2 regions of the Arthrobacter sp. Z1-15 genome follow, and region 1 is predicted to be linked to the other one. Evidence: riboswitches for the same ligand, from Rfam matches in the RefSeq annotation. Region 1 holds a riboswitch; the other holds the start of a gene.
What was found. Region 1 has a riboswitch for S-adenosylmethionine ahead of M1D40_RS15640 (hypothetical protein). Riboswitches for the same ligand answer to the same signal wherever they lie in the genome.

Region 1 (10,172 bases):
GGGGAAGAACGGATTGGCTTCAGCCGCTTCCTGGTTGGTGTGCGCGTAGAAGGTATCGCCGGTGCTGTTGGCGAAGGCAGTGATGTCTTCCAAGCTGACCTCACGCAGGTCCGAGCGGACAGCGTCGCCAATTTTCAGTTCCGAAAGGTCCTTGCGGAACGGGTGGGTGCCGTCGAAGTTGCGGTCCGCACCGGTATGCCAGATCCCGGTCAGGGCGGTGAGCATGTTCGGAGAGCCCTGAACCGCGGTGCGCTGCATGTGGTGAAGCACGGAACGCATGCCGCCGAGCTCTTCACCGCCGCCGGCACGTCCGGGTCCGCCGTGAACCAGATGCGGGACCGGAGAACCGTGACCGGTGGAGGTGCGGGCGTCTTCCCGGTTCAGGATGAGCACGCGTCCGTGATGGGCGGCAATGCCCAGGGTCAGTTCACGTGCGATGGCCGGATCGTTGGTGCAGACCGTGGCTACCAGCGACCCGCTGCCCAGGGCAGCCAGGCGCACGGCGTCCGCGGCGTCGTCGTACCCGATCACCGAAGCCACCGGACCGAAAGCTTCCACCGAGTGCAGTGCCTCCGCACTGTTGTCCGGCCAGGTCAGCAGGATCGGAGCCAGGAACGCGCCGTCGGCCGCAACCCCGCGGCTTCCGTCCGCGAGGACAACTTCCGGAGCATCCAGCGAGCCGTAGGCAAGGGTGGCACCTGCGTCCAGCAGGGTCTGGACCGAGGAGCGCACACCTTCGAGCTGTTCGGTGGAGGCCAGGGCACCCATGGTGACGCCCTCGGCGCGGGGGTCACCCAGGACCACGCGCTCGTCGATGCGCTGGCCCGCTGCGGCGACGACGTCGTCCACCAGGGCCGCCGGCACAATGGCACGGCGGATGCTGGTGCACTTTTGGCCCGCTTTGACGGTGATTTCCGTGACGAGGGACTTCACGAAGGCATCAAATTCCGGTGTTCCGGGGACGGCGTCGGGTCCCAGAATGGCTGCGTTCAGGGAGTCGGTTTCGCAGGTGAAGCGGACTCCGCCCTCTGCCACGTTGGGGTGGGCCTTCAACAGCTTCGAGGTGGAGGCGGAGCCGGTGAAGGAGACGTAGTCGCGGTAGTCCAAATGATCGAGCAGGTCGCGGGCGGACCCGGAGATCAGCTGGAGGGACCCCGCAGGCAGGATCCCGGAATCCACAATCAGTTTCACTGCCTCGGCGGTCAGGTATCCGGTGGGCGTGGCCGGTTTGACGATGCTGGGCACCCCGGCGATGAAAGCGGGTGCAAGCTTTTCCAGCATGCCCCAGACGGGGAAGTTGAAGGCATTGATTTGCACCGCGACGCCGGGCAGGGAGGTGAAGATGTGTTCGCCCAGGAACGACCCGTCCTTGGAGAGGATCTCGGCGGGACCGTCCACCAGCACGGTGGAATTGGGAAGTTCCCGCCGGCCCTTCGAGCCGAAGGTGAACAGCACCCCAATGCCGCCGTCAATATCCACCAGGGAATCCTTGCGGGTGGCGCCGCTGCGGGCGGAGACCTCGTACAGTTCGTCCCGGTGCGCGTTCAGGTAGGTCGCGAGTTCCTTGAGCTTCAAGGCGCGCTGGTGGAAGGTGAGCTGCTGCAAACCGCGGCGGCCGACGGTGCGGCCGTGTTCGACGGCGGCAGCCAGGTCCAGCCCGGCGGTGCTGACGAGTGCCAGCGGCTCTCCGGTGCTGGCATCACGGACTTCAGCAGGCTCGGCGGCGGTCAGCTCGGAGCGGTCCGGTGTCCACCAGGAATCGCGGACGTAGCTGGGAACGATTTGGACGTCTATGGCAGTGGATGTCATCTTCGACTGGCCCTTTCAAACATTGATCCTGGCCGCGGCGGGCGGTCCCGTCTGCGGCAGCACCGAGCGGAAGAAGGCCCGCAGGATAAACTGACCGGACGGTCGGTAATGAAATCAGCGTACAGGAAACTGTGCCCTGAAACACAGCAGGCAACGGGAAATGTACTCGATTCCGCGGTCCGGAGGGGTGCTTCTGCTGTCCCCGGCAGCGCACGGGGCTACTTTGGTGGGACCCGATCTTTGGTGGGACCCCATCGCAAAGGAGCGACCATGCGCGAGCTTGAAGCCTTGACCAACCGAAGCAACCCGGACGCCGGCCGTCCGTTTCTTCCGCATTCCCCACGGCTGCGGCGCGCGGGAGTCATCGGCGCCCTGGCGCTGGGCCTGACGGCGGCCCTCCCCGGCACGGCCGTAGCAGCTCCGGGTGAAATGCCGGGTGCGGCGCCTGATTCCGCCTCGGCTTCGGGATGGGAGTCCGGACACGGCATCGACGGCGGAAGGGGCGGCGGGCACGGCGGCGGTCACGGCAACGGGCACGGCGGCGGTCACGGCAACGGCAACGGGGGCGGCGGGCACGGCAAGGGCCGCACCGTGGATTACGTTGCCTTCGGGGATTCCTACGCGTCGGGTTTCGGCGGCGGACCGGTGCTGGACACCTGCGGCCGCACCGCCGAGGGCTATCCCACGCTGCTGGATGCCCTTCCGCGCGTGGAACTGGACAGCTTCCAGGCCTGCGGCGGCGCCACGGCCCTCACCACAGAACCTGCTCCTCCAGCCGGGCCCGTGGACCTGCCCGAGCAGATTTCCACCGCTGTCTCAGCCAATCTGCTGAACCGGCAGACCGATCTGGTCACCGTCACGATTGGAGGCAATGACGTGCAGTTCGGGTCCGTCGTCGCTGCCTGCCTCGGAGCGGAGCTGCCGGAAACCTGCGCTCCCGCAATAGCCGCGGCGCAGAGCTACGCCGAAACCGCCGTCGTGCCCCAGCTGCAGGCCAGCTTTGCCGCTATCCGGGAGGCCGCACCGCGGGCCGAACTCGTGGTGGCCGGTTATCCGCACCTGTTCGAAGGGACCGTTCCGGGAGCTTTGAGCGTTGAGGCGCAGAACCTGTTCAACGCCGGCACCGACGCGCTCAATGCCGTGGTCGCCGCACAGGTTGGCGAGGACGGCACCTTCGTGGATGTCACCGAGGTGTTTGCCGGCCATGGCATCGGTTCCGCCGATCCCTGGATCCTTTCCCTGAACGAACCCTTTTCCCTGCATCCCAACGCCGCGGGATACCGGGAGGGCTACTTCGCGGCCATCACGGAGTCCGTTGAGCTGCTGAACCCTGATCGGCACGGCGGAGGCTGCCGCGGCGGCCGGGGCTAGCGCGCACGGCCGTGCACCGGCCTGGCATTCGGCGGAGGCTCTCCGACCTCGTGGACGGCATGGCCGCTGCACGCCGTGTTGGTTACGCTGGCCCGCTCGATGCGCGACACGGTGAACCATCGCATTGCGTTTCGCAGCAGGCACCACCCAATCAAGTACCACTGACCGTTCGTCGAGGCGAACAGCACGGGTTCGACGTCGCGGGTTGTCGTGGTCCCGTCTCTCGATGTGTAGCAAATACGGACTACCCGCTGCTCGGCCATCGCCTCCTCCAGCGCAGACCTGACGATGCGTGACGAGGACGCAATTGGATTGACCCAGACGCGGCCGGCCAGCTCTTCGGCTCTTGCCCGGGTTTTGGGATCGAGGACGTCCAGGATCTTCTGGATGCCGGCTGCTGCCAGATCGGCGTAGGGGGCATCGGGTGCAGCGGACACGGCCGCCATGAGCGCCACGGCTTGGGCCGGGGACAGGCTGACAGGCGGCAGGGACGCGCCTGCGGCCAGTCCGTAGCCGCCGCCCGGGCCCGGGCGCGACCATACGGGCGCGCCGCTGTTCTCCAGCGCGGCGAGGTCCCGCTTGACTGTGCGTACTGACACGCCGAACTCTCCAGCCAGCCGCTCGGCGGAGCAGCCCCGTGATCCGTTCCGGCGCAGCATCTCGGACAGGGCATGGAGCCGTTCTGCCCGCTTCACTGTTGAGTCCGCATCACTGTTCAGTGCGCTTTAAATCCATGCCACAAATAGTGACATACCGCTGCCCGCATTGCCTACGAATGTAGTGACATGACAACTACTACGAGCAATCCCGCCATCGTTCTCATCGCCGGCCACTGGCTGGGCGCTTGGGCGTGGGATGAAGTCCTTGATCATCTGACTGCCAGCCACTCAGTCGCCGTGACACTGCCCGGACTCGACGGCGACGATCCGCACCGTGCGGCTAAGACTCTCGATGACCAGGTTGCAGCGGTCCTGGAAGTCTTCGCCCGGCTCGGGGTCTCCGAAGGCCAGCCCGCGGTCATCGTCGCCCACAGCGGGGCGAACTTCCCCGTCAGCCTTGTCCTTGACCGGCACCCGGGGCTTGTTCAACGGGTAGTGTGGGTTGACTCGGGCCCGGTGTCGGCGGGCAGCGCCTTTGCCCCGGACTTCCCCGACGGGGTGGAGGGGCTTCCGCTGCCGTCCTTCGACGTCCTCGCACAGCAGGCGAGCCTCGAAGGCTTGAGCGCAGAGGCCCTCGAGCGATTCCGCGCCCGGGCCGTGCCTCAGCCCGGCCCTGTGCTTCGCCAGCCAGTCGAGCTCATGAACGATGCCCGCCGCAAGGTCCGCACCACCCTGGTCTGCTGCTCAATCCCGGGCGCGCAGGTGATGGAGCTGGCCCGCGCAGGCCATGCCGTGTTTGCCGAAGTCACCAACATCGAGCACCTCGACGTCGTCGACCTCCCGACGGGGCACTGGCCCATGTGGAGCCGCCCGCGCGACCTCGCCGAGGCCATACAAACAGCGGCTTCCCGGCTCAGCTGAACAGCACGCACACCGCGCGGGGCAAGTACGCCTAGGCGTCGGCGGGAACCGTCAGCACCTCGGCCAGGTCGAATTTCACCGGTTCCTCGAGCTGGCCGTAGGTGCAGGACTCGGGAGTGCGGTCCGGACGCCAGCGCAGGAACTGGGCGGTATGACGGAAGCGTTCGCCTTCCATGTGGTCGTACTTGACCTCCACCACGCGTTCGGGCCGCAGCGGCACAAAGGACAGGTCCTTGTTCCCGCTCCAGCGGCTGCCCTCCGAGTTCCGCGGCGTCCGGGTTCCGGCGTCCTGCTTGTCCGCCGTCCAGGGGTGGTCCGCGGAGTCGCTGATCAGCGGCTGGAGTTCGGAGAACAGCTCCTTCCGCCGGGCCATCGTGAAGGCTCCCGCGACGCCCACGTTGGTGAGTTCGCCGTCGTCGTTATAGATTCCCAGCAGCAGCGAGCCCACCGCATCCGGCCCGCTCTTATGCACCCGGTAGCCGGCCAGCACGCAGTCCGCAGTCCGCTCGTGCTTGAACTTGGCCATGGTCCGCTTGCCGGGCTGATAGGGATCGTTCAGCGGCTTGGCCACGATGCCGTCCAGTCCGGCGCCCTCAAACTCGCCGAACCAGCGCTGCGCGGTCTCCGGATCGGTGGTGGCAGCCGTCAGGTACACCGGCGCCTTCGCTTCCGCCAGAGCCTCTTCCAGCGCTGCCCGGCGTTCGGCGTACGGCCGCTCAAGGTAACTGGTGTCATCCAGTGCCAGCAGGTCAAAGGCGGCGAAGGCCGCCGGGGTCTGCTCTGCGAGGAGCTTCACCCGGCTGGCCGCGGGATGGATGCGCTGCTGCAGCACTTCAAAATCCAGCCGTTCACCGGAGGCGCTGATCAGGATAATTTCGCCGTCCACCACGCAGCGCTCCGGCAGGTTGTCCTTCAATGCCTGAACGAGTTCGGGAAAGTAGCGGGTCATCGGTTTTTCATTGCGGCTGCCGATCTCCAGATCATCTCCGTCCCGGAAGATGATGGAGCGGAAGCCGTCCCACTTCGGCTCGTAGGAGTACTCCCCCTCGGGCAGGGCGGTGACGGCTTTGGCCAGCATGGGGGCCACGGGCGGCAGGTCCGGAAGTTTCATGGGCCCATTCTTACCCGGAGAAGACGGCCGTGCCCAGACCCGCAGCGAACGCGGTGAGCAGGTCCCGCCCCTGCTGCCAGTCCCCTATCCCGCTCTCATCATTGATGTGGGCCAAAGCCCCGGCATCCACCAGAGGCACACCCCACGCACCGGCCAGAAGCCGTGCTCCCGGCAGGGTGCAGTACGGATCATTTTCACTCGCCACCAGGAGCCCCGGCACCGGAAGCGGCTGAAGCCTCGGGTCCCGGAAGGAGCCTGCGGTGTCGGGAAACGCCGGTTCGGCCGGGTCCGGCGGCGCCACCAGGAGCACGCCCCGGGCCCCGCCGGGATTGCGCAGCAGCCATTCGGCGGACGCCAGACACCCCAGGCTGTGAGCCACCAGGATGGTGTCGCCTTCGCGGCTGCCGGCGGCGTCGTCGAGCGCGTCCAGCCAGTTTTCCAGGTTCGGGTCATCCCACGACGACGGCGAAATCCGGGACATCTCCGGCCCGCCGTCCTGCCACAGGCTCTGCCAGTGCGCGTTGTTGGATCCGCCGATCCCGGGAACCATGGTCAGGTGCATGCGTTTGCCTCGCTTCTGGGGAATTATCCGGGGAATATCTCTGCGAAAACCGGCGCTGTGCCTGAACATGAAGAACATCGGTTTCCTGTCCTTTGGACATTACCGGGATGTAGAAGGATCTTTCGTGCGCACAGCCCGGGACGCCCTGCTGCAGACTATCGATCTGGCGGTCGCAGCGGAGGAACTGGGCGTGAACGGAGCCTACCTGCGGGTGCACCATTTCGCCCCGCAGTTCGCCGCGCCGTTCCCGCTGCTCTCCGCCATGGCCGCACGCACCAGCACGCTGGAACTGGGCACCGCAGTGATCGACATGCGCTATGAAAACCCCCTCTACATGGCTGAGGAAGCAGCTGCGGCGGACCTGATCAGCGGCGGACGGCTGCAGCTGGGCCTGAGCCGGGGATCACCCGAGCCGGCCCTGCGCGGCTACGAGGCGTTCGGATATGTTCCGGCCGACGGCAGCACCGACGCCGATGAAGCGCGCAAACACACCCTCGTGTTCCGCGCAGCCATCGCCGGCGCCGGGCTGGCGGCAGCCGATCCGGTCATGACCGGCACCTCCGGAACCCTTGCCGTAGAGCCGCAGTCCCCCGGACTCAGCAACCGGATCTGGTGGGGTTCCGGCACCCGCGCCACGGCCAAATGGACCGGACAGCAGGGCATGAACCTGATGAGCTCCACCCTGCTGACCGAGGACACCGGCGTGCCCTTCGACCAGCTGCAGGCCGAGCAAATAGCGCTGTTCCGCTCCGCCTGGGCCGATTCCGGACACGAGGGCACACCCCGGGTCTCCGTGAGCCGCAGCGTCATTCCGCTGGTCACCGATGAGGACCGGCGGTACTTTGGCCTGCGCGCCCTGGCCGACACCCGCGACCAGGTGGGAACGCTGGACGGCGGTTTGGCCCGCTTCGGCAAGAGCTACATCGGCGAACCGGATGTGATCGCTGAACAGCTCGCCGCGGATGCCGCGGTGCAGGACGCGGACACGGTCCTGGTCACCGTGCCCAATCAACTGGGCGTGGAGTACAACACGCAGCTGCTGGAAAACATCGTGAAGCATGTGGCTCCGGCAGCCGGCTGGCGCTGACTCCCCGCCATGGATGCAGAACGCACGACGGCGGACGGTTCCCAGTGTCGGCGGCGTGCGCTAGTGTTGTGTCAGCTTCACGAGAGGTGGCCGACGGCCGGACAAGTTCCGGCCGGAAAAGCTCCGACTGGCCTCACACCAACCCCACTGTTCGGCGGGTGGTTCGGATGACGAAGCGGTCTGCCGCCGCCCGGCGCAGGCAAGGACAAACCGTAAAGGAAAACACTGTGAGCATTTCCAGTGACGCCCGCTGCACCAGTTTCAAGCCCGGCCACAACGTTCATCTCATCCATGCCAAACTGCTGGCCGGCTTCGATGACTGGGTGGACGCGCAGGCGTACGTTGATCTCGACCTGGACCTGATCCAGCTGGTGGTGGACGGTCAGCAGCAGCTGATGTGGTTCCACGACCTGCCGGCCCTGGCGCAGGCCCTGGCCGGTTCGGACGGGCAGGCGCAGTGGTGCGCACGGCATTCGTCGCTGCTGGTTCCCGGCGGCTTCGTCACTGCGGCCAAGCGTTCTTTTTTCTACTTGGCGACGCCGGAAAGGGTGCTTCCCTGTAACCGGGTCAGCGCAGGCGACGCCGAAGCCGCGCGATCTCGTCAAGGCTAAGTCCCGCTGAGAGCAGGTACTGTTCCGCGTCAAAACCGTCCAGGGCGCGGAGCAGTTCCTTCCGGCTGTCGGCCGCCCGCTCCCGGAGCTGGTCCTCGGTGAGCGGTTTTTCCCGCGGGTGCAGCTGGGTGGCGTGGAAGGCGTTGATGCCGCGGACCGCCTGCTCGTAGTCCTCGGCAATGGCTTCGGGTTCCGCACCGGCCAGCGCCAGCGCCAGCATGGCGATCAGGCCGGTGCGGTCCCGGCCGGCGGAACAATGCATGACGACGGCACCGTCGCGGGCCTCGGCTACGGCACGCATGACGGCGGCGATCTTCTGCGGCCAGCGGCGCAGGTTTTCCCGGTAGAAGCGCGGCGAGTCCATGTAGGGGCCGGTCAAGGCGGTGAACTCCGGATCCCTCGCCTCCTGGGTGGGCCGGTTCAGGAACACAATGTCCCGGGCCGCCGACGGCGCCACCTCCGGATCGGTACCCCGGCGGCCGATCTCGGAGTCGTTGCGCAGGTCGACGACGGTGCGCACGCCGTCGTCGTATGCCTGCCGCCAGCCGTTCTCCGTCAGCCATTCCGAGCGGCCCATCCGGAAAATCCGGCCCGGCGCCACCTTCCCGCCGCCGGCAAGGGGAATGCCGCCGAGGTCGCGGGCATTGGCGGCGCCCTCCCACTCCACGCCGCGGTCAGTGCGGTTGTCCATGCTTCCACCCTAGGCCGAGTCCGGCGGGGATGCTTCCACTGGGTCGGAGGCGTGAGGTGTGTCCGGCGCGAGGTCGAGGAGGAACAGCGCACGGCTGCCCTAGGCTCATCGGTGTGGAATGCAGGCTCCCCTCATCGAAAAGGAACGTGCCATGTCACCGATCGAAGTTGTCCAGAAATCCCTTCCCGCCGTTCGTCTTGCCGCCCGCACCGCGGTGGTGTCCGACCAGCCCGCTCTGCGGGGTGCATCTCGGGGCCATGGACCGCATCGCCGAGAGCTGGCAGGCTCTCCACGCCGAGATTATTGCCCGCGGATTTGCGCCTTCCGGTCCCTGCCGGGAGCTGTACATGCGTGCGGTGTCCGAGGACCAGTCGGATTGGGTGACCGAACTGCAGCAGCCGGTCACCCGCGCCTGACTCACTGCCAGTCGAAGAAGCCCCTGCCGGATTTTCGGCCGAGCTCGCCGCGGGCCACTTTGTCCCTCAGGATCTGCGGCGGCTCGAACCGGGGCCCCAGCGTGGAGGCCAGGTACTCGGCAATGCCCAGCCGGACGTCCAGGCCCACTATGTCGGTGGTCCGCAGCGGGCCGGTGGGGTGCTTGTAGCCCAGCACCATGGCGGCGTCGATGTCCTCGGCCGACGCGACGCCGTCCTCCACCATCCGCATGGCCTCCAGGGCTATGGCCACTCCGAGCCGCGAGCTGGCAAAGCCGGGGGCATCCTGAACGACGACGGGTGTTTTCCCCAGGTCCTGCACCCAGGTCCGGGCGGTGTCGGCCAGCTCCGCGGAGGTCTGCGGCCCGAGCACCACCTCGATCAGTTCGGAGGCCGGCACCGGGTTGAAGAAGTGCAGGCCGCAGAAGCGGTCCGGGCGCTCGAGTTTTCCGGCCAGTTCGGCGATGGACAGCGAGGAGGTATTGGAGGCCAGCCAGGCGCCGGGAGCCAGCTGTTCCTCCACGGCGGCCAGGGCTGCGGCCTTGAGGCTGAAGTCCTCGGGCACGGCCTCGACCACGAGTCCGCAGCGGGCGAAGTCGGCGTAGTCGGTGGAGACGGAGAGGCGGGCGGTAAGGTCCTCGAGGGATTCGGTAACCGTTCCCCGCTCCACGCTTTTGGCCAGGTTGGCGGCAACCCGGTCGTAGGCGGCGGAGGCGGCGTCATCGTCGCGCTCCACCACCACCACACCGGCCCCCGCCGTGCAGAAGGCGTGGGCGATGCCCGCGCCCATCCGTCCGCCGCCGAGAACTCCTACCGTGGAGGGAACTGCCATTATTTTTTCTTCCTCTCGAGGAATGCTGCCATGCGGTCGAATTTGGCCTCGGATTCGAACAGAATCCCCTGGGCCAGGGTGTCAATAACGGGGTGGGCCTCTGCCGGAGCCGCAAACACGGCCTTTGTAATCCGTACCGCCAGC
Region 2 (10,172 bases), 1.3 Mb from region 1:
TGGACCGTGCCCCCGTGCCGCTGCGCATTCTGCCGGCCGTCCGCGCCGCCGTCGGGCCCGACGCCGAGATCATCCTGGACTCGGGCATCATGTCCGGCGGCGACATCGTGGCCGCCATTGCCGCCGGCGCCGACTTCACCCTGATTGGCCGCGCCTACCTGTACGGGCTGATGGCCGGCGGGCGGCAGGGCGCCGAGCGGACCCTGGAACTGCTGCGTACCGAGATGACGACCGTGATGCAGCTGCTCGGCGTCACCAGCCTTGCGGAGCTGACGCCGGAGCATGTGCGGCGGGTATGACCCCTTGTGACACACGCTCCCACCCTTTGTCACCTGACGGGGCTGGTGTTGTCTCACCAGTAACACCAGCAACAGAGAGTGGGAACGCGTGCTCGCTCGTTTGTTAAGCGTCCGCCGGGCCCCGGCCAGAGCCGGGACCGGCCCGCCTCCTAGACCTCCACCGTAGAAAACGCCCCGCGGTACTTGGCGCCCGGATGCCGGGACGGCAGCCGCGCATCGCCGTCGAACAGCTTCTCCCGCAGGGTGCCGGGACGGTACTCCGTCTGGGCGAGGCCGCGGCGCCGCAGCTCCGGCAGCACGCCGTCGATGAAGTCCGCATAGGAGCCGGGCAGGATCTGGTTGATGATGTTGATGCCGTCCACGCCGGCGTCCTGCCAGGTTTCCAGCTGGTCCGCGATCTGCTCCGGGGTGCCGGCGATCTGCTGGTTGTACGCGCGGTAGCGGGCGACGTCGGCGATGGTCGGATTCCCGCCGGGCACCGACGCGAACAGCGCCTCCAGCACGCCGCGGGCGCCGTCGGTCCGCAGGTCGCCCAGCGTGGTGTCCAGCGGCAGCCCGCCGAGGTCGACGCCGATGCCGCCGCCGATGTGCGCAACGATCGCGTCCAGATCCAGATACTCGTCGTACTCGGCCTGCTTCGCCTTCACCTCGGCCTCCGTGGAACCCACCACGAAGGACAGTCCCGCAAAGAACTTGATGTCCTCGTTGCGCCGGCCGAGACCGCGGGCCAGCGCCCGGACGGAATCGGTGGTTTTCTTCGCGTAGGCGGTGTGCGGAGCGAAGATGAACACGGCCTCGGCGTTGGCGGCGGCGAACTGCTGGCCGCGCCCTGAGCTGCCAGCTTGGAACAGCACGGGAGTGCCCTGCGGGGAGGGCGCGGACAGGTGCGGCCCGTCCACCGAGTAGCGCTCGCCGCGGTGCAGGATCTTGTGCACCCGCGCCGGATCGGCATGAATCCCGGAGGCCTTGTCCTGAACCAGAGCGCCGTCGTCCCAGGAGCCCTCCCACAGCTTGTAGCAAACCTCGAGATACTCGTCGGCCCAGTCGTAGCGGCTGTCGTGCTCGGCCAGCCCGTCGCCGCCGAAGTTGCGGTGCGCGTTTTCCAGTACGCTGGTCACGATGTTCCACGCCACCCGGCCGCCGCTCAGATGATCCAGCGTGGACAGCTGCCGGGCAAACTGGAACGGATGCGCCTGCACCACCGAACTGGTCAGCGCCAGGCCAAGATGTTCGGTCCGCGCGGCCAGCGCCGACTGCAGCACCAGCGGATCATTCGCCGGCACCTGCAGGCCGCGCTCCACATGCGAGGCCCAGCCGCCGTCGTGATTGCCGTAGAGCCCGACGACGTCGGCCAGGAACAGCGCGTCGAACTTCGCCGCTTCCAGCCGGGCGGCCAGATCCGTCCACAGACCGAGCTCGTTGAACCGGTGCTGCTGCGCCTCCGGGTGGCGCCACAGTCCGCCGAGGATGTGGCTGGTGGTGTTCATGGCGAAGGCGCTCAGAAGCAGCCGCGGGCGTCGCGTGAAAGTTGCCATCAGGAAATCGCTCCGGAGGTCGAAGGGGCAGCGGACGCTGCGTCGGTAGACGACGACGGCGGGGACGACGACGGGGCATCGCCGATGCTGTGCAGGCCGGTGGGGATGGTGCCGTTGACCAGGTAGTCGCCCACAGACCGGGCCTTGAACGCACTCGGGTTGTGCGTGGCAACGGTGCGGGCGTTGCGCCAGTGCCGGTCCAGCCCCTTGCCCCGGCTGACGGCGGAGGCTCCGGTGACGTCGAAGAGGGCGCTGGCGGCGTCCAGCACCAGGCCGGGCACCGCCACGTGGGCCTGCTGCACCGCCAGTTCGGCGCGCAGGAACGCCTCCTCCGTGGAAAGCCGCAGGGAGGAATCGGCGGCGGCATCCAGGTCGCGGGCCGCCGCGGTGACCACAGCCTCGGCGGTGTACACGTTGGCGGCGAGCCGGCCGACGTGTTCCTGAATAATCGGATCGTGGCGGAACAGCTCCCCGGAGCCGGTGTTGAAGGTGCGGGTGCGGGACTGCACCAGGTCCGCGGCATCGCGCAGGGCCGCCCGACCGATCCCGGCGAGGACAGCCAGGAGGAAGAGCTGGAAAAAGGCGGGCTCCAGGGTGCTGGTGACCTGGCGCTGCAGGATGTTTCCGGCGTCCACCGGCACGTCGTCAAACACGGCGGTGCCGGTGCCGGTGAGCGGCTGGCCGAATCCGTCCCAGTCATCCGCGATGCTCACTTCCGGGGCGTCGGCGGGCACGACGGCGTACTGCCGTCCCTCCACACCGGCCGTGCTGGCCATGACCACCACCCAGTCCGCGAAGATGCTGCCGGTGGTGTAGTACTTTTCCCCGTGCAGCAGCCACCGGCCGTCCTCCTGCCGCAGCGTGGTGGAAGTGGTGCCCAGAACGTTGCCGGAGCGCTCGGTGGCGGCGTTGCCGAAGATCTGCCCGGCCAGGATCCGCGGAAACCAGAGCTCCCGGAAGGCGGCCGGCTGCAGGGCGGCGGTCTCGCCGAACGCGAAGTGGGAGCGCAGCAGGTGCGCCACATTCGAGTCCGCTGCGGCGAGTTCGATCAGCAGCCGGAACAGGTGTTCGGCGCTGACCGGGTCTCCGCCGTGCTCGGCCGGCACACGCAGCGCCGTGAAGCCGGAGTCCTTGAGCCAGCCCACCTGCTCGAACGGCAGGGTCCGGGACTGCTCGCGGTCCAGGGCTCCGGCGGCAATGCGGTCAAAGACCGGACGGAACCGGGCGGCGAGGTTCGCGTACCGGGCCTCGCCGGTGACGGGACGGGCGGCGGGACGGGTGTCGGTTCGGCGGTTCAGGGGAAGGCTGGTGGTGCTGGTCATGCGGTTCCTTTCGGAAGGGAAGAGTGCAGGAAGAAGGAAGGGGAAACTGTTCAGACCCGGGAAGGAGCAGGATTTAGGGAAGGGGCCAGATCCCGGGATGCGGCGAGGTCGCGGAGCCGGTGGCCGGGGTTGGCAGCGAGGAGGCGCCGGGTGTACTCGCTGGCCGGATTGGCGAAGATCGCCGCTGTGGTCCCGGTTTCGACCAGCTGCCCGCGGTGCATGACGCCGACGTCGTCGGAGACCTGTTCCACCACGTGCAGGTCATGGGAAATGAACAGGTAGGACAGGCCGAGCTCCTCCTGCAATGACTTCAGCAGCTCCAGGACCTGCGCCTGGGTCAGGACATCCAGGGCGCTCAGGGCCTCGTCGAGGACGAGCGTCCGGGCACCCGGTGCCAGCGCGCGGGCGATGGCCACCCGCTGCCGCTGGCCGCCGGACAGCTCCATCGGCCGGCTCCGTCCCAGGCGGGCGGGCAGATTGACCTGCTCCAGCAGCTCGGCCACCCGCGCCTTCTGCTCGGCCTTGGTCCCAATCCGGTAGCTGCGCAGCGGTTCGCCGATGATGTCCGCGACGCTCAGCCGCGGATCCAGCGCGGTGTCCGGATTCTGGTAGACCAGCTGCAGGCTGCGCCAGAGTTCCCGCCGTGCTTTTCCCGCGGTGGCGGTGACGTCCTCGCCGGCAATCCGGACGGTGCCGCCGGTGGGATCCAGCAGCCGCAGGATCAGCCGGGCGGTGGTGGATTTGCCGGAGCCGGATTCCCCGACGAGCGCGAAGGTGGTGCCGGCGCGGACCGCAAAGGACACTCCGTCCACGGCCCGGCGTTCAGTGCCGGTGCGGGAAAAGACTTTGGTCAGGTTGTGGACTTCCAGCGCCGGAATGCCGGACGACGACGGCGGCCGGACGGGCGGTTCGTCTGCGCGGTGTCCGGGGGAGGCCCCCGCGAGCAGCTGCACGGTGTACGGGTCCTCGGGCCTAGTCAGGATGTCCAGCACCGGGCGGTCCTCGCGGATGCGGCCGCTGTTCATCACGACCACCCGCGAGGCGTAATCGGTGGCGACGGCCAGGTCATGCGTGACAAAGAGGACGGCGGTTCCGTAGGTGGTGGCCAGCCGCCCAAAGACCTCCAGCACGCGGCTTTGCACCGTGACGTCCAGGGCCGAGGTCGGTTCGTCGGCAATGAGCAGGTCCGGCTGCAGGGCGAAGGCGATGGCGATGAGGACCCGCTGCTTCAGCCCGCCGGAGAGTTCATGCGGATACTGGCGCATGCGTTCTTCCGGGCGGTCGATGCCGACGAGTTCCAGCAGCCGGATAACCTCCCCGCGCAGTTCCGCCCGGGTGAGCCGTTTTCCGCGGGGTACGGCCTCGGGGTGCAGGCGGAAGATCTCGGCAACCTGGGAGCCGATCGTTTTCACCGGGTCCAGGGAGGCTCCGGGATCCTGGGGAACCAGGCCGATCCGGCGGCCGCGCAGCCGCCGGAAGCCGCCGTCGGCAAGTCCGGTCAGGTCCTGGCCGTCGAGGGTGATGGTCCCGGCGGTGATGCGCCCGGTATCCGGTAGCAGCCCGATGATGGCCTTGGCCAGAGTGGATTTTCCGGACCCGGATTCGCCGACGATTGCGACCACTTCGCCGCGGTTCACCTCGAGGTCGACGCCGGCAGCCGCAGGGGCGGCAGCGTTGCCGGAGCGGGAAAGGGCGCGGCCGTACTCGATGGTCAGGCCGCGCACCGAGAGCAGGGACCGCGCAGGAGAGTCAGCGGCGGACGGGAGGGAAGATGGTCCTGTGGAGGAGTTCATGCGGGATTCCTTTCTCAGAACCGGAAGCTCTTGAGCAGCTGCCGGCCGAGGGCGGCCAGCAGGACCACGGCGGCGACAATGACGAGGCCGGGCAGGGTGGTCATCCACCAGGCGGTGCCCAGATACTGGCGGCCCTCGGCAATCAGCAGCCCCCATTCAGGCTCGGGCGGAGGTGCGCCGAAGCCGAGGAAGCCCAGCGACGAGACCACGAGGATGGCTGCACCCAAATCCACGGCGACGAGTGAGAGCACCGGGCCGGCGGCGTTGGGCAGCAGGTGCCGGCGCAGCACAGTCCAGTAGGTGCCGCCGGTGAGGAAGGCAGCCTCGACAAACTCCAGGTTCCGCACCCGCAGGACCTCGGCCCGGACCACCCGGGCGAAGGAGGCGATGGCGGCGATGCCCACTCCAAGGCCCAGGGACACCGGGCCCGGGGCGGACGCCGTGACGATGATCAGCGCGATCAGGAAGCCCGGAACGGCGAGCAGGACATCGACCAGACGCATGGTGACGGCGTCAGCGGCGCGTCCGCCGGTGGCAGCGAGGACTCCGATTCCGGTTCCGGCCACGAGTCCGATCAGCACGGCCAGGCCGGCGGTCAGGAAGGTCTGCGACGTTCCGTGCACCACGCGGGCAAACACGTCCCGGCCCAGGTGGTCGGTGCCGAACCAGTGCTCGAAAGTGGGGGCCTGGAACTTCTCCTGCGGGATCCCGCTGATCGGATCCTGTCCGGTGAAGAGCCCGGGAAAGAGCGCCGCAGCGGCGATCAGCAGCACCGGCAGCAGGGTCAGGGCGAGGGCGGGACGGAAGCCCGGCCGCCGTCGTCGTGCCGGTGCGGCGGGCGGGTCTGTTGCACCGGGCGCAACGTCGCCGGGTGCTGCGGAAGGGGAAAGCAAAGTCATGGGAAGTCCTCGGGAGAGCGGTGTCAGGAGGCCAAAGCGGGGGCTGAACCCTGCCTGGCGTCTTTGAGGATGCGCGGATCCAGCAGGGGATGCAGCAGATCCACGAGGAGGTTGACGGCCACAAACACCGTGGCCGTGAGCAGCACCAGGCCCTGGACCAGGGGCACGTCCTGGGTGGTGACCGCTTGCAGGACCACCGAGCCGAGGCCGGCGCGGGCAAACACGGTTTCAGTGATGACGGATCCGGCGAACAGCGTGCCCACGGTGATGCCCAGGATGGACAGGGCGGGTCCGGCGGCGTTCTGAAGCGCGTGCCGGCAGAAGATCCAGGCCGGAGAAGCGCCTTTGGCCCGGAGCACGTCAATGAACGGCTGCCGGTAAACCTGCTCCACGCTCTTGAGCAGCACCTGCGCCATGGGCGCCGAGACATGGACGGCGAGCACGAGCACCGGGACGGCGAGGGACAGGAAGGACCCGTCGGGGAACAGCGACAGCAGGCCCAGCCGGATGGAGAGCAGTTCCAGGAGCACGAGCCCCAGCCAGAACACCGGTACGGCGGAAAACAGCGGCGGCAGGTTCGCCAGGGTCCGCCGCAGCACCGGCCACGGTGCCAGGGTGGCCGCCGCGACCACGGCCAGGGCAATGACGACGGCGGCCGCCAGCGCCGAGCCGGCCAGCGCGAGGGTGGAACCGAGGGCTCCGCCGATGCGCTCGGTCACCGGTTCGCCCGAGGTTAGGGAGTAGCCGACGTCGCCGCCCAGCAGCGCTGCCAGCTGCGCCAGGTACTGGATGAGCAGCGGCTGGTCGTAGCCGTACTGGGCTTTCATGGTGTCGATCGCGGCCTGGTCCACCGCGGAGTCGGAGGTCAGGAAGATGGTGACCGGATCACTGGGCAGCAGCTGCACGGCGAGGAAAATCAGGGTGTAGGCGAGCCAGACCACCAGCAGGGCCTGCCCGATCCGGTGTGCCAGATAGCGGGCCATGCTTAGCCGTCCGCTTTCCAGGCGCTCTGGAAGATGGGCGCCGTGCCGGAGGTGAAGTCAATGTGGGTGTTGCGGTGCGCGCCGTAAACCTGGACTTCGTCCCAGAGGACCAGGGAGAAGGCCTTGTCCACCACGAGCGCCTGCTGTTCCGCCGCCAGGACCTCGTCCCGTTCCGGGCCCGGGGCCGCGGCACGCTCGGCGGCGAACAGGGCGTTCAGCTCCGGGTCCGACGTGTGCGTCATGGTGTTGTTGGCCGGTTCGAAGATGGGACCGAGTCCGCCGTAGATGAACTGGCGGGTGCCGAAGAACTCCACCTTCGGATCGGGCATGGCCGTGGTGAGGAAGGTGTTGTCTCCGGCACGGTTGTTCAGCTGCACGCCGATCTCCCGCCACTGCTGCTCGATCAGTTCGAAGGCCGGTTTGATGACCACTGAGTTGTTGGAGCTGGTGACGGTGACCTCGAGTTTCTCGCCGTCCTTCTCGCGGATGCCGTCGCTGCCTTCCTGCCAGCCGGCGTCGTCCAGCAGCTGCCGGGCTTCCTCCGGGTTGTAGGCCAGGTCAGCGCTCAGGTCCACGAAGCCGGGGGCCTGATGGTTCAGGACCGACGCCGCCAGCGTGTAGCTCTCGGAGAGCACCGTGTCCTTGATGGTCTGCCGGTCGATGCCCGCCTGCAGGGCCTGCCGTACGGCGGGATCGGCCAGCTTTCCGCTGCCGGTCCGCACGGCGGCCATGTTCACCGTGAGGTCCACGCCGTCGGCCGCGAGCACCTGGTTGCCGCTGGATGCCAGCGCCGCCTCGTCCACCGGCTGCAGACCGCGGACCAGATCTACCTGGCCGGACTGCACGGCGCCGGCGCGGTGCGCGACCTCGGGCAGGTATTTGATGACCACCTTGTCCAGGTGGGCCTCGCCCGGGTTCTCCGCCCCGTCCGGAGCCCAGGCGTAGCCGTCCCGCTTGGCGAGCACGACTTCCTCATCGGGCTTTTCGGATTCGTAGACGAAGGGCCCGGAGCCGGAAATGGACGAGATGGCCGACTGCCCGGCCGCGTCCTTCTGCAACGTGGCCGGGGAGACGAGTCCGGCAGTGACGGAGGAGGTGGCGCGCAGGAAGTTGGAGTTCGGGGCGTTCAACGTGACCACCACCTGGTCCGTGCCGGTTACTTCGCTGGTTTGGTAGCCGGCGAAGTCCACGTTCGGCTGGATCTGGGCGGCGGGAAGGCCCAGGCCAAAGCTGTCCAGGTTGGCCTTCACCGCCGCGGCGTCGAGCGGGGTGCCGTCGCTGAACGTGACGCCGGGGCGGATGGTGAAGGTGAATTCGGTGCTGTCGGCGTTGGCCGAGAAGGCCGAGGCGATCCAGGGAACCAGCTCACCCTTCTCCGGGTCAAAGTAGGTCAGCCGGTCCAGCACCGAGTTCAGCACGTTGGACTTCTCGTAAAAGCGCGCGGCCTGGGTCTGCCAGTTGTTGATGGGGGTGACCTCGGCGTACACCAGCGTGCCGCCGTCGACCGGTTCACCGGACGTCCCGGCCGCGGCGTTGGTGCCTGCTGTCTGGGAACCGGATCCGCAGGCAGACAGGGTCAGTGCCGCCGCGGCCAGGAGCGCCGCGACCCGCAGGGGAGTGCGGGAAGCAACCGAGGTGCGGGAGGTGCGGGAGGTGCGGGCCGCAAATATGCGGGGGGATCGGGGGGAGTCGTGCATGGGATCCTCTCGGGTCGCACCGAGGAACACGGCATTCGAGCACGCAGGAGCCGCTGCTGCACAGCTCTGCAGCTCGGGCCCAACGGGGAAGTGAGTCCATCGGTCCTGGCATGAGCACCGGCCCCGAAGGGTGGTTGCTGCGGCGTCAACGAGCCAGGTCTCTCAGCCGCTCTGGATGGGAAATGTCCGGATTCGAGAAGCGGACACCACCATGGAAGCTTGGCGGAGGCCGTCCGGGCAAGAGAATGACGCCGCGTTGCCGCAAACTCCGCAGCGTGACGTCATGCGTCTCTTCCTGCGTCACACAGGTGTCATAAACGTCCGCGGAGCAGGCGGTTCGGCCGGCGCGACGGCGTGCGGCCGGGCTTGGCGGCGGACCGTTCCCCGGGTGCCCGGTAGCGCACGCGCCGGCCGGCGTCGCTGAGCAGCAACACGCCGTCGACCATAGTTTCGCGCAGTTCCATCAGTGCGAACTGGTACCGCTCCGGCGCCCGGGAGGAATCACGGAGGTAGCGGGTGCAGGCTGTGGACATGCGCATCAGCACATCGGTGTTGGCGGAGCCGCTGCGCAGATGGGCGAGGGTTTCGATCATGCGCTCGCGTGCATCCAGCACGGTGGCGCGGCAGCGTTCCTCGTCGCCGGCGCCCTCGATCACCTGCGGTTCGATCGGGGCCAGCGGACGCTTCAGGTGCAGATCCGTGATGAGTGCGTTCAGGGCCGCATTTTCGTCGCGGCGGTCAATGCCTGCCCGGATGCTCCAGCCGGCGGCGGTTCCCAGAACGAGCGCCGCGAGGGCCAGGAGGGACACTGCCAGCCAGTCCATACAAGACCTCCGGAAGAAGCGTTCTTCGACGGTACCCGGCGGGGCTGACCGGAGGACAGGGCTGCGGCCCGTTCCCGGCTTGCGGGCGGGCAGTTAGCGGCTAGCCCTCAGGATCCTGACAACTGCGGCAGCCGAGCCGTAAGCCTTTTCTGGTGATACGGACCCGACATGTCCGCATCGCCGCTGCACCCGCGCTTTTTTCGGACCTAGCGTGAAGTAACCCGAGCGGAGGAGAAGCAGATGGCAATGACGATAGACCTGGCCCGCGCCGTGCACCGCGAACGCTTGGCGGAGGCCGAATCCAGACGCAGGTGGCGGGAGGCGCGGCGCGTGGCCAGAGAACGAGACGCTGCGGCAAGAGACACCGGAGAAAGAGATACCGGAGAGCGAAAGGCAAAGCCGGAGCGGGCCCGCGGGCCCGCGATGGAGTGGCCGGTCTTTACGCTGCGGATCGGGCGTTTCCAACTGGTGGGCTTTCGGACCGTGCGGCTGTAAAACCGTGAGGCTGTAAAACCGTGAGGCCGTAAAACCGTGAGGCTGTAAAACCGTGAGGCTGTAAAACCGTGCGGCTGTAAAAAAGGGCCCTCGGCGGTAGCGGGCACTGCGGCTAGGTTCGGGACTGTATGACGGTCAAACGTCCTGCACAGGCACTGTTACTCTATGGCTGATGCAATTGCATCTAAAAATGTTGCTAACGTCCCGGGGGATCCTTTGCTATTTCGACCTATACAGTCCTGCCCAAAATCGGCCAAGGGCGGCAGATCGGAACAGCATCGGCGTCAGCGGGCTCTCGCGGTTGCCGGCCTGACAGCGGTGGTCC

Region 2: another riboswitch for S-adenosylmethionine. It lies ahead of M1D40_RS03500 (ABC transporter substrate-binding protein); the one in region 1 lies ahead of M1D40_RS15640 (hypothetical protein).

The regions. Positions count from the first base shown of each region.
Region 1 covers NZ_CP096454.1:3,370,214-3,380,385, forward strand. Annotated here, with positions in the region: gene paaZ (phenylacetic acid degradation bifunctional protein PaaZ) at 1-1,809, opposite strand, end outside; gene M1D40_RS15610 (SGNH/GDSL hydrolase family protein) at 2,080-3,180, shown strand; gene M1D40_RS15615 (helix-turn-helix transcriptional regulator) at 3,177-3,839, opposite strand; gene M1D40_RS15620 (alpha/beta fold hydrolase) at 3,966-4,700, shown strand; gene M1D40_RS15625 (ATP-dependent DNA ligase) at 4,732-5,811, opposite strand; gene M1D40_RS15630 (RBBP9/YdeN family alpha/beta hydrolase) at 5,822-6,373, opposite strand; gene M1D40_RS15635 (LLM class flavin-dependent oxidoreductase) at 6,441-7,460, shown strand; SAM riboswitch class IV at 7,536-7,672, shown strand; gene M1D40_RS15640 (hypothetical protein) at 7,688-8,071, shown strand; gene M1D40_RS15645 (tyrosine-protein phosphatase) at 8,028-8,762, opposite strand; gene M1D40_RS15650 (GyrI-like domain-containing protein) at 9,020-9,178, shown strand; gene M1D40_RS15655 (3-hydroxyacyl-CoA dehydrogenase family protein) at 9,180-10,028, opposite strand; gene M1D40_RS15660 (enoyl-CoA hydratase/isomerase family protein) at 10,028-10,172, opposite strand, start outside.
Region 2 covers NZ_CP096454.1:742,018-752,189, forward strand. Annotated here, with positions in the region: gene M1D40_RS03470 (alpha-hydroxy acid oxidase) at 1-299, shown strand, start outside; gene M1D40_RS03475 (LLM class flavin-dependent oxidoreductase) at 449-1,834, opposite strand; gene M1D40_RS03480 (acyl-CoA dehydrogenase family protein) at 1,834-3,156, opposite strand; gene M1D40_RS03485 (ABC transporter ATP-binding protein) at 3,207-4,949, opposite strand; gene M1D40_RS03490 (ABC transporter permease) at 4,964-5,848, opposite strand; gene M1D40_RS03495 (ABC transporter permease) at 5,872-6,831, opposite strand; gene M1D40_RS03500 (ABC transporter substrate-binding protein) at 6,834-8,528, opposite strand; SAM riboswitch class I at 8,622-8,710, opposite strand; gene M1D40_RS03505 (hypothetical protein) at 8,840-9,352, opposite strand; gene M1D40_RS03510 (hypothetical protein) at 10,132-10,172, opposite strand, start outside.